3 regions of the Guyparkeria hydrothermalis genome follow, and region 1 is predicted to be linked to each of the others. Evidence: predicted binding sites of a transcription regulator. Region 1 holds the regulator's gene; each other region holds the start of a gene.
What was found. The regulator sigma-54, encoded in region 1, starts transcription at its own class of promoters, with help from an activator protein. The targets are predictions, from matches to a motif close to TGGCANGNTNCNTGCTT.
Positions count from the first base shown of each region.

Region 1 (5,601 bases):
CCGTGCTCGGCATCGGCCTGCTGGGCCTGTTGACCTGGGAGAACCTGTCGGACGAGTTCCTGCCGCAGCTCGAGGCGACCGGCGGTTACGCCCAGCGGCTGGATCAGGTGTCGAGCTGGCAGTACGACGAGGAGGGTCGATTGTCCTATCAACTCGCCACCCCGCGCGCCATCCAGCGCGATGCCGAGGATCGTTACGAGCTCGAGGCTCCCGAGGCGGCACTGATCGACGAACCGGACACGCCGCCCTGGACGATCGACGCCGCGCGCGGCACTCTGCTCGACGGAGGCAAGAGCATCCGATTGGATGGCTCGGTGGTTGCCGCACGCGCGCCCCATCAGGACCGTGGTCGGCTGGAGCTGCGCACCGACCGGCTCTGGGTCTACCCCGAGCGCTACGTGGCCCGAACCGACCTCCCCAGCACGCTGCAGGAGTTGGGGGCATCCGGCGAGCGCCGTTGGACCAGCAAGTCCGACGCTTTCCACCTCGACTGGGACGAGCGGATCTTGACGCAATCCGACCGGATACGGGATCGGATCGAACCGCAGGCACAGCGCCAGTGAGCGCATCCGCACAGACACGACGCGCAGACAGGAAATACATCATGGCGATCATTCCGAATTCGACTTCTCGCTTGCAGGCAGCCGCTCTTCTTCCGGCCTTTTGCCTTTCGCTGGCCATGGCCGGGGCCACCTCACCGGCATTCGCCGCCAAGGCGGACCGCAACAAGCCGATCAAGGTGCAAGCGGACAAGAAGGTGACCAAGTATCAGGAAGGCACCAGCGTGTATACCGGTGACGTGGTCATCGATCAGGGCAGCCTGCATGCCACCGGCCAACGAGCCACCCTGTATCTCGAAGACGGCCAGCTGGTGCGCGCCGTGCTCGAAGGGCACCCCGCGACCTTCCGCGAGCGCGACGAACAGGGCAACCTGGTCGAGGGCAAGGCCAACGAGGCCGACTACCGCACCGCCAACGGCAATGTGATTCTTACTGGCGATGCCTGGCTGAAGCGCACCGGCGACGAGATCCGCTCTGATCGCATCACCTACGACCTCGACACCGAGGTGGTCGAAGCCGGCGAAAGCGATGGCGGTGCCCGCGTCGAGATGACACTGCAGCCACGCAACCGCGACGAGAAAGGGGACTAAGCGCTCATGCCGCGAACCACCCGCCACGCCCCGCTGCTGGAAGCGCGCACCCTGTCGAAGAGCTATGGCTCGCGGCCGGTGGTGCGTGATGTCTCGCTGCACGTGGAAGCCGGCGAGATCGTCGGCCTGTTGGGCCCCAACGGGGCCGGCAAGACCACCAGCTTCTACATGATCGTCGGCCTGGTACCAGTCGACCAGGGGGGCGTGTTTCTCGACGGCCGGGACATCACGCACACGCCGATCGACCGCCGGGCCCATCTTGGGCTCGGTTACCTGCCGCAGGAACCCTCCGTCTTCCGCAAGCTGACCGTGCGTGAGAACATCCTGGCCATCCTCGAGCTGCGCCGCGAACTTACGCGAAACGGGCGGCGACGGGCACTCGAGGAGCTACTCGAAGAACTCAACGTGACCCACATCGCCGATTCCAAGGGCCAGGCCCTCTCGGGTGGCGAGCGTCGCCGCGTGGAGATCGCCCGGGCGCTGGCGGCCAACCCGCGCGCCATGCTCCTCGACGAGCCGTTCGCGGGCATCGACCCCATCTCGGTGATCGACATCCAGCGCATCATCGAGCATCTGCGCGACCGGGGGATCGGCGTGCTGATCACGGATCACAACGTCCGCGAAACGCTCGGCGTCTGCAAGCGAGCCTACATCGTCTCCGACGGCGAAATACTGGCGCACGGCAGTGCCGACGAGCTGCTCGCCAACAAGTCGGTCCGCGATGTCTATCTCGGTCACGACTTCACCCTCTAGGCCCCGGATCCGGTGCGGGAACCGTTGGCACAACCGGGTGACATTCCGCTAAACTGACTCTCATGCAAATTGCATGCTCACCCCGTTTTCAGCCCCTCTCCTGCGGGCCGACATCCCATGTTCCGCAAGGCGCCCGACGTGCGCCGATGCCGGCAATGGATCTCGCCGGAGGTGACTCGTGGCAGGCATGAAGGCCGGACTCGAACTGCGGCTGGGCCAGTCGCTGGCAATGACGCCGCAGTTGCAGCAGTCGATCCGTCTGCTGCAATTGTCCACGCTCGAATTGAGCCTCGAGATCCAACAGGCGCTGGACACCAACCCCCTGCTCGAAGTGGCCGAGGATGATCGGGGCGAGGAAGAGTCCGCCGAGACGCAGTCCACCGAGGATCAGGACCCCGGCGCCCAGGCCGGCGAGGAACTGCTCGAGGATCGCAAGGACAAGTCGGCGGACGAGGACCTGGTGGTCGACTCGTCATGGGACGACTACTACGAATCCGACGGTGCCACTGCGCTGAGCAGCAGCGCACCGAGCGAGGACTACGACCCCTTCGCCACGCAATCCACCGGCGAGGACAACCTGCGAGATCACCTGCTCAGCCAGGTCCACCTCGCGTCGCTATCCGAATCCGACCGTCGCGTCGCCACCGCTCTGATCGAATCGATCGAGCCAACGGGCTACCTCGAAGAATCGCTCGACGAGATCGTCGCCCTTTTGCAGGACGAACTGCCGGAGCTCGACATCGAAGAGGCCGAGGCCACTCTGCACTACATCCAGCAGCTCGATCCGGTCGGCGTCGGTGCCCGGTCGCTGGCCGAATGTCTCACCATTCAGATTGATCAGAAATACGCGGACGACCCGGCGGCAGCCGATGCCCGGGCCGTGCTCGACGGCGACTGGCTCGAGGCAATCGCCCGGCGGGAACTGCCGCATGTCACCAAGGGGCTCGGCATCAGCCGCGAGCGACTCGAAGCCGCGCTGCGACTGATCCAGGTCCTCGATCCCCGCCCGGGGTTGTCCATCAGTGAGACGACAGCCGACTACATCCGGCCGGACGTGATCGTCACGCACCGTGAGGACGGCTGGCACGTCGACCTCAACCCCGAGATCGCGCCGCGGCTTCGTGTCAATCAGACCTATGCCAGCCTGATCGACCGTTCCAGCCGCGGCAAGGACGCGACCTACATCCGCAACCACCTTCAGGAAGCGCGCTGGTTCATCAAGAGCCTGCGCAGCCGCAACGAATCGCTATTGAACGTCGCCCGCGAGATCGTTCGCCGGCAGATGGACTTCTTCGAGCAGGGCGAGATCGCGATGAAGCCGATGGTACTGCGCGAGATTGCCGAAGCGCTCGACCTGCACGAATCCACGGTCAGCCGCGTGACGACGAACAAGTACATGCTCACGCCCCGCGGGGTGTTCGAATTCAAGTACTTCTTCTCCAGCCACGTCGGCACGAGTGACGGCGGTGAGTGCTCGGCCACTGCCATACGGGCACGAATCAAGAAGCTAGTCGAGGAAGAAAATCCCAAGAAGCCCTTGAGCGACGCCAAGATTGCGACCATGCTTGGAGACGAGGGGATCGACGTCGCTCGACGCACGATCGCCAAGTACCGGGAAGCGATGGGGATCGCTTCCTCAACCGACCGTAAGCGGTTGATATAGATACCATATAAAGGAGTCGTCTATGCAGATTGACATCACCGGTCATCACGTCGATGTTACCGAGGCCCTCAAGGCCCACGTCCACGACAAGTTCACTCGGCTGGAGCGGCACTTCGACAAGCTGGTAGACATCCACGTGATTCTCACCGTGGAGCGCAAAGAGGCCCAGAAGGCCGAAGCCAACCTCCACGTCAGCGGCCAGGACATGCACGCCGAAGCGGTCACCGATGACATGTACGCGTCCATCGACGCCATGGTGAACAAGCTGGATCGGCAGATCGTCAAGCACAAAGAAAAACTCACCAGCCACCGCTGACCCTTCGCGGGGAGCGATACCAGACTCTCCGCGATACGCCGGGCGACGGCCCACGGCATGACCGTCGCCTGGCAGGAGCCACGAGGTCGGTGTTGCACCACGAATACAACAAGCTATGATGCGCCCCGACTCGACCATTCCCGCCCCGACCCGCGAGCGATCCTCGCGGCAAGTCGACCGACAGGGTGCTTAATGAATACTGCCGAGCTGTTTCCGATCCACCACATCCGGATCGACGAGCTGTACCAGAGCCGCAAGCGAGTACTTGAAGTGCTCTCCGGCCTGCTTGCGGACGACGAACTCGGTGGCCAGCAGGCCACGCAAATCTTCGAGGCCCTGGTGGCCCGCGAACGACTCGGCTGCACCGCGATCGGTCACGGCATCGCGGTCCCCCACGGCCGCGTCGACGACATTCTCACGCCCCGGGGGGCCGTGGTTCGCCTGCGCGAAGGGGTCGACTTTGGTGCGCCGGACGGGGCACCCGTCACGCTGGTCATTGGCCTGGTCATCCCGGAAGACTGCCCCGAGCAGCACCTGGAGATCCTCGGCCGGTTGGCGCGACATCTCAACGACCCGGACGAGCGTGACACCATCATGGAGGCGCAAAGTGCCGAGCGCGTCCAGAACCTGATGATAGAGTGGCTAAAGGACAGTGCCGAGGCGACAGCCGGCTGAACCGGGCACCGCGCCCGACCATCGAGCCATGAACGGCAAACGGGCAGGCCATGATCCCGAGCTTCACCCATCATCACCTCTCATCGGATGCCAGCGACGCCGACTGGCAGTGGGCCTTGCCCGACCAGTGGCAAGCCGGCGTCGCACCCGACCAGCGACGCATCGGGCCGGCCAACCCCTGGATCCCCACCCGCCTGGCCCTGATCTCCCCCGCCCTGAGACGCTACCTGCAGTGCGGCGAGGAATGCCTGATACACGCCAACGGCCCGCTGCCGGCAAACGACGGCCCGCGCACCATCGTCCTTACCGAGGCCCACGCCGGAGCGGTCGATGAGTGGCTGGCCCACGTTCCCGTGGCCGAACCGGGCCATGGCACCCCGATCGTGGTCATCAGCACACCGGACGACGACGAGAGCGTCAGTCAGCGCCTGCAACGCCTCTGCGGCGCGCACGACGAGGACTGGCGTCATGGCGTGTTCATGGAGATCAGCGGGCTTGGCGTGCTCATCCGTGGCACCGCCGGCATCGGCAAGAGCGAAGTGGCGCTGGAATTGATCAGCCGGGGTCACCGCCTCATCGCCGACGACGCACCCTGCTTTATCGCACGTGGCGACGAGGTCACCGGTTCCTGCCCCGACCGGCTGTTCGGCCTGCTGGAGGTCCGCGGCATCGGTATCCTCGACATCCGCGAGCTTTTCGGCAGCAACGCGCTCAAGGCACGCAAGTACCTGCGCCTGATCGTCGATCTCTACCCGGCCGACAGCGAGCACCACATGGGTGCCGACGAGCGCCTTTTCGGCGACCGCGGCAACGAGCGCATCGCCGGTCTGTCGATTCCCGTCTGGCGCATGCCCGTGGCCCCGGGACGCAACCTGGCCGTACTGCTCGAGGCGATCGTGCGACAACGCAACCTCGAGCGCCAGCGCGGCGGCCAGCCCGTCAGCCCCCGGGTCGGTCGACTGTTGGCCGACGGCGAGATCCCCGACAACCCCGACCAGAAGCCGGAGCCGTGGTCGTGAGCAGCCCCGCGCCACGTCTGATCCT
Region 1 covers NZ_JAJSED010000001.1:796,256-801,856, forward strand. The annotation lists gene lptC (LPS export ABC transporter periplasmic protein LptC) at 1-563, shown strand, start outside; gene lptA (lipopolysaccharide transport periplasmic protein LptA) at 605-1,150, shown strand; gene lptB (LPS export ABC transporter ATP-binding protein) at 1,157-1,903, shown strand; gene LV476_RS03695 (RNA polymerase factor sigma-54) at 2,091-3,566, shown strand; gene hpf (ribosome hibernation-promoting factor, HPF/YfiA family) at 3,589-3,882, shown strand; gene LV476_RS03705 (PTS sugar transporter subunit IIA) at 4,075-4,557, shown strand; gene LV476_RS11175 (HPr(Ser) kinase/phosphatase) at 4,608-5,576, shown strand; gene rapZ (RNase adapter RapZ) at 5,573-5,601, shown strand, end outside.

Region 2 (5,601 bases), 540 kb from region 1:
GACCACCTCGCGGTAGACGGCGTTGGTCGGGTCGAGCGGGCTTTCGACCAGTGTCTGGCTGCTCATGAGTACGCCTCCTGACAGTTGTGGATTGCGGTGTTGGCGTAGGCGCGCGCATTCTCCGGGCGGAAGTTGACGCAGTAGTCGTAGGCGGGCACCACCGGCTCCGAGCGGTAGATGACGATATCCACGTCACCGGGACGGTAGGACGGGCCCGGGTCCATCGGGTGCGGGGCGGTGTTGAGCACCACCAGGGTGTCCATCTCGGCGCGCAGGTCGATGTAGTCGCCGGCCTGGCTGTTGTCCTCGTCGAATCGTAGCCCGCCGTCCGCGTCGGCGTGCACTTTGCTGAAGAAGTTGAGGTTGGGCACCAGGTCACGCTGGCCGAGGTTCCATTTCTCCAGCTCGATCAGGAACAGCTCGCGGCCGCTGCGGTAGAAGTCGTTGCGGTACTCCTGGTAGCTGTGCTCGCCGTACTTGTCGCGGATCATCGACGCGTCGGTGATGCCGCCGATGGTGTCGTGCCAGCCGACGCTGTCATCGACGATCGACATCATCACCCGGCCCATGTCGGAGTAGAGCATGTTGCCGTGTGACAGCTTGGAGGTGTGCTGGCCCTTGAGCGTGTCCGGGGCGTTGTAGCGCTCCAGCGGGTTGGTCGGGTTGTAGAGCAGGGTGGAAACGTTCGCGCGGCCGTCGCGGTCGACCAGGCGCAGCGTAAAGCCGCGCTTGATCACCAGCGACCAGTAGCGTGCGCCGGGCAGGGTGTCCCGGTACACGATCGGGGTGTTGAGTTCGGGAGTGGTGTTCATCCGTCCTCCTCGGCTGTTGATGAATGGGGGACGACATGGGCTTCAACGCCCAGGCGCTGACCCACGGCGCGATAGACCGACGGGTGCGGGGTCGCGTGGGACAGCGGGATGTCGTAGGTGATGTTGGCCCCGAAGGCCCCGGGGGCCTGCGGGTCGTGGCGGACCTTGTCGAACACCAGCAGGCGGCTGCCGAGTTCGAAGGCCTCCTTGAGGTCGTGGGTGACCATGAAGATGGTCAGGCCCTGGCGCTGCCAGAGCTCGCGGACCAGCTCGTGCATGTCCTGGCGGATGCCCGGATCCAGCGCGCCGAACGGCTCGTCCAGGAGCAGGATCTTCGGATCCTTCATCAGGGCCTGGGCAATGGCCAGGCGTTGCTGCATGCCGCCGGAAAGCTCGCTGGGGTACTTGTTCGCCGCCTGCTCGAGGCCGACGGAGGCAAGCATCTTCAGCGCCCGGTCACGGGCCTCGCGGCGCTGCCGGCCGAACAACCGCCCGGTGAAGCGGGTGCGGCCCAGTTCCTCGGCGACCAGCACGTTGCCCAGGGCGGTCAGGTGCGGGAACACCGAGTACTTCTGGAACACCACGCCGCGATCGGGGCCGGGCTCGTCAGGCATCGGCTGGCCGTCGAGCTGCATCTCGCCGCGGGTCGGGCTCTCCTGGCCGAGCAGCATCCGCAGGAACGTGCTCTTGCCGCAGCCGGAGGCGCCGACGATGGTGACGAACTCGCCCGCCTCGACGTGCAGGTCGATGTTCTCCAGCACCACGTCGCGACCGTATTCCTTCCAGACGTTCTTGAGCGTGACGGTGCTCATCAGGACCTCCGTGCCCGGTACCAGGGGAAGACGACGCGCACGATCAGACGCAGGATCGCGTCGGCGAGGAACGCCAGCAGCGTGATCCACATGACGTACGGCAGGATCAGTTCCATGTCGAGGTAGCGGCGCACCAGGAAGATGCGGTAGCCCAGCCCCTCGGTGGCGGCGATGGCCTCCGAGGCGATCAGGAACAGCCAGGCCGAGCCCAGCGCCAGGCGAGTGGCGTCGAGCAGGCGGGGCATGACCTGGGGCAGCACCAGGCGCAGAATGATCTGCCAGGTGTTGGCACCCAGGGTCTGCGCCTTCACCAGCAGCTCGCGGGGGAGTTCCTCCACGCGCTGCTGGATGTCGCGCATGATGAACGGGGCGATCCCGAACACGATCAGTGCCACCTTGGCGACCTCGCCAACGCCCAGGGCGATGAAGAGGATCGGCAGCACCGCGAGCGGCGGGATCATGGATAGGACCGAGACAAACGGCGAGAAGGTCCGGTTGGCGTAGGGGATCAACCCGGTCAGCACGCCCACTACCAGGCCGATGGCCATGGCGATGCCGACCCCGAGGCCCAGCCGGATCAGGCTGGCCGAGGTGTCCACCCAGAGGGTGAGCTCGCCGGTGCGCCGGTTGGGCTCGGTGGCGACATCGGCGAAGGTGTCGGCCATCGCCGCGATCGAGGGCAACAGCGGGTCGTCCGGGTTCTCGGCCAGCCGGTTGGCGGAGACTGAGAGGTAGACCAGCAGTACCAGCACGAACGGCAGCAGGCCGAGGGCGAGTCGCCATGGGGCAGCCGGTGCTTGGTTGATCAAACGCTTCATGGACTAGTCACTTTTGGGGTCCGTTTGGCTCGGTGGTTGTCCCGGGCAGGCATTAGTCCTGTCCGGGTCGACGGGCCGGATCAGAGCTCGCCGTCGCGCGCCATGCGCGTGTAGTCGGCGTTGAAGCGGAACTTGACGTTGGACTCGCTGCCCAGGACGGAACCATCGGCGAACTCGATGCCGACGAAGTCCGGGCTGTCGGCGCGCTCGCCCAGCAGACCGTGCTTGAAGGCGAACTGACGGACGCTTTCCATGGTCTCCGCAGGGGTGTCGCTTTCGAGGAAGGAGACGGCGTTGGCCGGGTCATAGAACATGCTGGTGGAGTCCAGCTGAGCCTCGTAGCCGGCCAGATCGGTGCCGGCGGCCTCGGCCATCGCGGTGCGCGCCTCGACGGCCGCCTCGGAATCGCCGCGCATGCTGCTCATGATTTCGTACCAGGCGCCGGTCAGGGCCTTGCCGAGCTTGGGGTTGTCCTCGAGGGTCTCGGTGTTCACGACCAGGAGGTCCATGATCTCGCCGGGGATCTCGGAGGAGTCAAACACCACGCTGGCCTCGCCCTGCTTCTTGAGCTCGCCCAGCTGCGGGTTCCAGGTGACCACCGCCTCGACGTCGGGCGAGGAGAAGGCGGCGACGATGTCGGCATCCGAGGTGTTGACCACCTTGACGTCGCGCTCGCTCATGTCGACCGATTCCAGGGCGCGGGCGAGCAGGTAGTGGGAGACGGACAGCTCGACCAGATGCACCGACTTGCCTTCGATATCCTCGAGCTTGTCGGTGCCCTTGAGCACGACGCCGTCGTTGCCGTTGGAGAAGTCGCCCATGATCAGGGCAGTGGAGTCGACGCCACCGGCGGCCGGAATGGTCAGCGCGTCCATGTTGGTGACGGTTACGCCGTCGTAGGAACCGGCGGTGTAGAGGTTGATCGACTCGATGTAGTCGTTGATCTGCACGACGTCGATCTCGATGTCGTACTTGTCGGCCCACTTGTCGACGATGCCTTCGGCCTCGCCATAGCCCCAGGGCATCCAGCCCACGTAGATGCTCCAGGCGATCTTGAAGCTGTCACGCTCCTCGGCAAGTGCCTGGGGAGCGGCGAACGAGCCGGCGAGTGTGGCGGCCGACAGCGCGGCGGCGGTCAGGTACGAACGGAACGGGCGTTTGAAACCGGACATGGTTCTCTCCTTTGAGGGTTACGGACGGCGCGCCGGAGCATCACGTGCGATCTCCCGGGCTTTTGTCCCGCCGTGTAACCCCTCCGCTGGAGAGGTCGGCGACTCTCGGACCAGTCACCCGCCGTAGCGGATCGGAACCCTAGTCGCCCATTGAATCCATGTTGTAGACGGTGTCCGGAACCGCACGTCCCGACTCCTTGCGCGTCACGGTTACCGGTATTGCAGGGATGGTGCCAATTTTACGTTCGGAGGAATGTTTCGTATTAACAGCATGTTGCGAGGCTGTTGTGTCAAAGGACATTAGGTGGGTCGAGGGACGGTCTGCACGGTGATGGGGTGCCGTGCCCGGGATTGGTGCAGGGGTGACTACAGCAACCACTCGACCGGCATCAGCGAAAACAGCCAGGACGTCGCGCGCTTCTTGAGACCGGCGCCGGGCTCGATCGTATGCCGGATGATCTCGTCGTCACGCTGCTCGACCCAGCGCAACTCGCCCTCCTCGAGTTCCAGCCGGTAGGCGGCTTCCGGCACATGCACGTCAAAGGTATGGCTGATCGCACTGGCCAGTTCCGTACTCTCGATCACGAAGCCCAGTTCGGTATTGAGGAGCACCGAGCGTGGATCGACATTGTAGGAGCCGATGAATACCCGCTTGCCGTCGATGACCACTGCCTTGGCGTGCAGGGTGGTGGCCGGACTGCCGAACGGACCCCGGCCTTCGGAGTCCGGTTCCTTCTCGCCGACCCGTTTCATTTCGTAAAGCTCGACGCCGGCTTCGAGCAAGGGTTCGCGGTAGCGCGCATAGCCGGAATGGGCGGGGGCCATGTCGGTGGCGTCGAGCGAGTTGGTGAGTACTCGAACCCGCACGCCGCGTTGCGCGAGGGTGCTCAGGGCCTCGGTCAAGGTCGGGGTGGGGACGAAGAACGACGAGATGATGTCGACTGATTTTTGCGGCACACCGAGCTTTTTACGCAGATCGAGCGTGAGCAGGTCCTCGAGTTCGATGGCTCCGAGTCCCTTGGCCGGGGGATCGATCACCAGGTCGGTTGGCGCCCAGATCAGACCCAGCTTCCCCCGGAACAGGTTGCCAATGACGTAGTTCTCGCGCACCGCGACCAGAAGGTCCTGGGTGTGGGGGGCGAGCGAGAGGGCATCGGCCTCCCAGTCCATTTTCTCCAGCACGTCCTCGTCCGCGGGATCCAGGATCTGCTCGGCCGGGTAGGCGGATTCGCTCTGCCAGTATTCGTCGAAGCCCCGCGAGACATTGTCGACCACCGGGCCGATGGCGAGGATGTCCAGATCCGAGAACAGGAACCCTTCGGTGGAGCCGAAGTAGCTGTCCCCGATATTGCGCCCACCGCTGATCAGGGCGGCGTTGTCGGCAATCAGCACCTTGTTGTGCATGCGACGGTTGGACCGCTCGAAGCGGGTGAGGAACTCGATCCAGCGGGCATTGCGCGCCATGAAGGGATTGAACAGCCGGACCTCGAAATTCGGGTGGTCATTGAGGGCGGCCAGTTCGGGGTCCAGTTCTCGGGTGCCCTGATCGTCGAGTAGCAGGCGGACGCGCACGCCTCGCTTGGCGGCATCCAGCAACTCGCGCAGGAGGAGCGTCCCGGAGCGGTCGTCGTACCAGATGTAGTACTGCACATCGAGGGTGCGCTGGGCGTTGCGGGCCAGATGGGTGAGGGCTGCGAAGGTTGTCGACGGGTCGGCGAGCAGGTAAGCGCCCACCTTGCCCGGATGGGCAGCAAGTTGGTCTTCGATCGCACTGCCGATCGGGGTGAAGCGTGTCTGCTCCACCGGAATGGCCGTCGAGGTCGGCCGGTGTTTCAGCGGCGGCAGCGCGCAGCCAGCCAGCAATACAGCGGCCAGCACAACGACCAGCAATCTCGGTGCGGGCGTCCCCTTTATCACGCATCGGCTCCTTTCATTACCACATCACCATAGACGGTTGGATCGGGTCACGGTTCGATACTTCCGCCGA
Region 2 covers NZ_JAJSED010000001.1:261,170-266,770, forward strand. The annotation lists gene LV476_RS01295 (urea amidolyase associated protein UAAP2) at 1-66, opposite strand, end outside; gene LV476_RS01300 (urea amidolyase associated protein UAAP1) at 63-812, opposite strand; gene LV476_RS01305 (ABC transporter ATP-binding protein) at 809-1,624, opposite strand; gene LV476_RS01310 (ABC transporter permease) at 1,624-2,442, opposite strand; gene LV476_RS01315 (putative urea ABC transporter substrate-binding protein) at 2,523-3,614, opposite strand; guanidine-I (ykkC/yxkD leader) riboswitch at 3,664-3,768, opposite strand; gene LV476_RS01320 (phospholipase D family protein) at 3,981-5,531, opposite strand.
Region 2: a site for sigma-54 is predicted at 3,834-3,850, ahead of LV476_RS01315 (putative urea ABC transporter substrate-binding protein). Genes of this name have one in related genera too.

Region 3 (5,601 bases), 700 kb from region 1:
CTCCCGGGGCCGCCGGGCAGCTGGCGACCAGTGATCCGCGGCAGCTGGGCGGCACCTCGTCCTCGTCGATCCGCGAGGGGTTCTCGGTGCCGGACCAGCCAGCGCTGGACGGCAACACGGTCGATCTGGACAAGGAACGCGTCGGCTACACGCAGGATGCGATCGGCTATCAGACCACGCTCTCGTTTCTCAGCAGCCGGATTTCCGGCATCAAGAAGGCCCTGGGCGGACAGTGATCCGCCGGGCGAATCCCACTTTTGGAGTCAAGACAGGTGAATCATGAGCTTGTATGACGTTTTCAGCATCTCGTCGTCTGCCATGGCGGCGCAGTCGACCCGCCTCAACACGACCGCCTCCAACCTGGCCAATGCCAACGTGGACGCCTCGTCACCCGAAGAGGCGTACCGGGCGCGCCAGCCGGTATTCCAGACGGTACTCGAGGCCAACGGCGGCCGCGGCGTGAAGGTGGCCGGCATAACGGAGTCCCAGGCGCAGCCGGTGCAGAAGCACGACCCGGGCAACCCGCTCGCCGACGAGAACGGCTATGTCTACGGCTCGAACGTCAACCCCGTCGAGGAGATGGTCAACATGCTCTCCGCCTCGCGGACCTACCAGACCAACGTGCAGGTAATGGACACCACCAAGCAGCTGGCAATGCGCACGCTTCAGCTTGGCCAGGGCCAATAAGCGCGTAGCACCGCAGGGGATATGACATGGCCAGTTCCGTAAACAGCGATATCTATGCCGGCCTTGGGCTCGCCTCTGCGAAGGGCAGCAAGGGCGAGAACAAGCAGAGCCTCGACCAGACGGACTTCCTGAAACTGCTGACCACGCAGATGCAGAACCAGGATCCGATGAAGCCCATGGACAATACCCAGTTCGTGGCCCAGATGGCGCAATTCAGTTCGCTGCAGGGCATTCAGGATCTGAACGAGACCGTCTCGGGATTCCAGTCGTCCGTGCAGTCCAACCAGGTGATGCAGGCCTCCTCACTGGTGGGCAAGGCGGCCATCGTCAAGGGCGATACCGCGCAGCTCTACCACATGACCCAGGCGGACGGCAGCAAGGCTCCGTCGGGGATCCTCGGCGCAGTGGACGTGCCGACGGGTGCATCCGAGGTGAGAGTGGACATCACCAACGCCACCGGGCAGGTCGTACGGACGATCGATGTGCCGGCAGAAGGCTCCGACCGGGCGACCTTTTCCTGGGATGGCCGGTTAAAGGATGGGCGCATGGCGCCCGAGGGAAATTACACGGTGAATGCGAGCGCCACGGTCGACGGCAAGGGGCAGGCACCCCAGACCTACGTCGGGGCGGTCATCAGCAGTGTGGGCGTGACCAAGAATGGTCCGGAGTTGAATCTCGATGGTTTGTCGTCGGTCAAGCTGTCGGATATCGTTGAAATCATTAATTAAACCGGAGGACGCAGCATGTCGTTCAACACCTCCATTAGCGGCCTGAACGCCGCGCAGAAAGACCTGAACGTGACGAGCAATAACATTGCCAATGCCAAGTCCACCGGCTTCAAGAAGTCGCGGGCGGAATTCGGCGATATCTATGCCGTCAGCGCGTTCGGCAATAGCAAAACTTCGGTGGGGCAGGGCGTCATCAACCAGGCAGTCACCCAGCAGTTCACGCAAGGGAATCTCGATTTCACCGATCGGTCTCTGGATCTGGCGATTTCGGGTGAGGGCTTTTTTGCCTTCCAGCCGTCGCTGGACTCGGCTGAGTCAGTATTCAGTCGAGCGGGCGCTCTCGGTGTCAACAAGGATGGTTATCTTGTGAACCAGGCCGGAGAGTTTCTGAAGGGCTTGCCGACGGATGCTGAGGGCAACTCGGTTTCGACGTCACTGGCTACGGCTGATCCGGTGAGATTGCCTGCTGAAGCGGGCGAGCCTCGGGCAACCACAACCGCAACTCAGTTGTTCAATCTGCCTTCAGAAGCCGAAGGGCTTCCTGTCAGTGCGTTTAATTGGAATGATCCGGAGACATATACTCAGGCAAATTCCCAACGTGTTTTTGACTCTCTGGGGAATCCGCACACTCTTACTTCTTACTTTGTGAAAGACGCGGGGCAAGATAATACTTGGAGGGTTTACTATCAGTTCGACAACGAGGACCCCGTCAACTTTGGTAGTAACACACACGGTATTGATACCGATGGCGATTCTACTGCCGACGTGACAGTCGGTTATCAAATGCTCAGGTTTGATGGCAACGGTAGCCTTACAGATGCTGACGGGAATCTGCTCAGTTATGGTTCAGGTGTGCCCGGTACGTCTATGGATCCTGAGAATCCAACCCTCACCTTGGCATCTCCCGGTACTGGGGCCGAGGATTTGTCAGTGCAAATGCGGATTTCACGCAACTCCACGCAGTACGCGGCAGGATTCAATATCGGTGATCAAGGTCAGGATGGTTATACCACCGGCCAATTGACGGGCGTGTCCGTGGGCAGTGATGGCTTGATCCGTGCCAGCTACAGCAACGGTCAGAATCAGGCGTTAGGGAAGGTCGCTTTGGTTGATTTCCGCAATCCCCAGGCCTTGAAGCAGGTCGGTAATAACCAATGGATCGAGACAGTCGACTCCGGCGAGCCACTTGCAGGCGAAGCGGGGACGGGCACCTTTGGGGCCATTCAGGGCGGGGCGCTTGAGACGTCCAACGTCGATCTCACCGCCGAGCTGGTCAACCTGATCACCGCGCAGCGGAACTTCCAGGCCAACTCACGGGCGATCGAGGCCAACAAGGCCTTGAGCGACACGATCATCGGCATTCGCTAACGACGCATCGCCGTAAACGCGAAAGCGGGCCATCGGGCCCGCTTTTTTTGTGCCTGCCGAAAGGCCGCGCCATGCCAATTTTTCTCTGCCATTCCTGATCTGGCACACCTCCTGCATTAAAGCAGGGCATCCGGGGCTTTCCCCGAATCGAATCAGTGAATTGTTGGAGGTGCGAGATGGATCGTCTGGCTTACATCGCCATGAGCGGTGCGTCGCAGACCATGCGGGCCCAGGCCACCAACGCCAATAATTTGGCGAACGTGAACACCCAGGGCTTCAAGGCGGATATCGATGCCTTTGCCAGTCTGCCGGTTTACGGCCCGGGGCAGGCTTCGCGCGCTTATACCGAGGCGCAGGGCAAGGGTGCCGATTTTTCGGCCGGCCCGTTGCAGACCACCGGTCGCGAGCTCGATGTCGCGGTCAAGGGGGAGGGATTCATCGCCGTCGAGGCGCCGGACGGCCGGGTCGCCTACACCCGGCGCGGCGACCTGCACCTGACCGCCAACGGTCAGCTGCAAACGGGTCAGGGCGATCCCGTGATGGGCAACCAGGGCCCGATCGCCATCCCGCCGGCGGAGAAGATCGACATCCACGCCGACGGCAGCATCAGCATCATTCCGGTCGGCGGCCAGGCGAATCAGCCGGCAATGGTCGACCGCATCCGACTGGTCAATCCGGCCCAGGCCGACCTGCAGAAGGCCCCCGACGGGCGCTTCTCGCTGCGGCCCGGCGTCGAGGAACCGCAGGCGGATGCCGCCGTGCAGATTGCCAGCGGCGTGCTCGAGGGCAGCAACGTCAACGCCGTCGAAGCCATGGTCAACATGATCGAGTACGGCCGCATGTTCGAAACACAGAGCCGCATGATCCGCACCGCCGAGGAAAACGGCGAGGCTGCCGATCGTCTCATGCGCCTCGGTTAACCCGTTACCAGTTAGGGGAGAAACACCATGACCACACCCGCACTCTGGACAGCAAAGACCGGCCTGGACGCGCAGCAGACGCGCATGTCGGTGATTTCCAACAACCTCGCCAACGTCAACACCACGGGCTTCAAGCGCGACCGGGCGGTGTTCGAGGACCTGATCTACCAGAACTACCGCCAGGTCGGCGCGGCCAACAACCAGCAGGACGAAGTGCCCACGGGCCTGAACGTGGGTACGGGTGTCCGCGTCGTCGCAACCGAGAAGCAGCACAGCCAGGGCAATATCCAGCAGACGGACAACGCGCTGGATATGGCCATCAACGGTCGTGGCTTCTTCCAGGTGTTGCAGCCGGACGGCAACCTCGCCTACACGCGTGACGGCGACTTCTCGCTCAACAGCGACGGCCAGCTGGTGACCGCCAACGGTCAGCCGGTCCAGCCGGCGATCAACGTGCCGCAGGGCGCGATCTCGATCACGATCGGCCAGGACGGCACGGTCAGCGCCCAGCTGGCCGGCCAGGCGCAACCGGTCCAGCTCGGCAGCCTCCAGCTGGCGGACTTCGTCAACCCGGCGGGCCTGCAGCCGATCGGCAACAACCTGTTCGTCGAATCCGGTGCCAGCGGCGCACCGCAGCTCGACACCCCGGGGCTGAATGGCCTGGGCGCGATCCAGCAGGGCGCGCTGGAAAGCTCCAACGTCAACGTGGTTGAGGAGCTGGTCAGCATGATCGAGACCCAGCGTTCCTACGAGATGAACTCCAAGGCCATCTCGACCACTGACGGCATGCTCCAGTACCTGAACCAGAACGTCTGATGACCCATTTTTCCCGCGCGGCTCACGCCGGAGGCGCCTCATGAAACCGTCAATCCACCGCCTTTTCCGGGTAACGGCCCTCGTCGGGCTGGCGCTGCTGGCCGGCTGTGCCAGCCAGCCGCCGATCAAGCCCGATCCGCAGTTCGATGCCGCCATGCCGCCGGAGCCGTCCCAGCACAATCCGGTGCAGAGCAACGGCGCCATCTTCCAGACGGGGCAGGTGGACAACATGTTCGCCGATGCCCGGCCCTACCGGGTGGGCGACATCCTGACGGTCATTTTGGAAGAGCGGATGCAGGCCTCGAAGAGTGCCCAGACTTCCACCGGCAAGAGCCAGGAAGTGGGGATCACCCCGCCGAACGTGCTGGGTCTCAGCGGCCCGCTGGTCGAGCGACTCAACGCCCAGATCGCCGGCGAGCGCGACTTCGCCGGTGACGGCGAAAGCAGCCAGCAGAACACGCTCAACGGCCAGATCACCGTCACCGTCTCGCGGGTGCTGTCGAACGGCAATCTCGTGATCCGCGGCCAGAAGTGGATCGGCATCAATCAGGGCAGCGAGTTCATCAAGCTTGCCGGCATGGTGCGCCCGCAGGACATCGCGCCGGACAACACGGTCATGTCCACGCGTGTTGCCAACGCCAAGATCGCCTACGGCGGCGAGGGCGTGATCAACGAGTCGAACAACATGGGCTGGATGGCCCGCTTCTTCAACAGCCCGGTGTTCCCGTTCTGAGGTCGGTGGCATGACGATGATCAAGCACGCACGCGCATTTCTCTTCGGTCTGTTGCCCATGGTTCTGGTGGCCGCTGGCATCGCTTGGGCGCCGCAGGCCGGGGCCGAGCGGATCAAGGACGTGGCCAGCTTCGCCGGGGTTCGCGACAACCAGCTGGTCGGCTACGGCATCGTGGTGGGTCTCGCCGGTACTGGCGATCAGACCACGCAGGTGCCGTTCACCCGCCAGAGCATCCAGAACATGCTCGAGCGCCAGGGACTGTCGCCCGATGGCGGCAATGTCCAGCTGGCCAACGTTGCCGCCGTCATGGTCACCGCGACCTTGCCGCCGTTCGCCAAGCCGGGGCAG
Region 3 covers NZ_JAJSED010000001.1:100,739-106,339, forward strand. The annotation lists gene flgB (flagellar basal body rod protein FlgB) at 1-236, shown strand, start outside; gene flgC (flagellar basal body rod protein FlgC) at 280-687, shown strand; gene LV476_RS00515 (flagellar hook assembly protein FlgD) at 714-1,415, shown strand; gene flgE (flagellar hook protein FlgE) at 1,431-2,783, shown strand; gene flgF (flagellar basal-body rod protein FlgF) at 2,960-3,703, shown strand; gene flgG (flagellar basal-body rod protein FlgG) at 3,731-4,519, shown strand; gene flgH (flagellar basal body L-ring protein FlgH) at 4,560-5,252, shown strand; gene LV476_RS00540 (flagellar basal body P-ring protein FlgI) at 5,311-5,601, shown strand, end outside.
Region 3: a site for sigma-54 is predicted at 2,884-2,900, ahead of flgF (flagellar basal-body rod protein FlgF). Genes of this name have one in related genera too.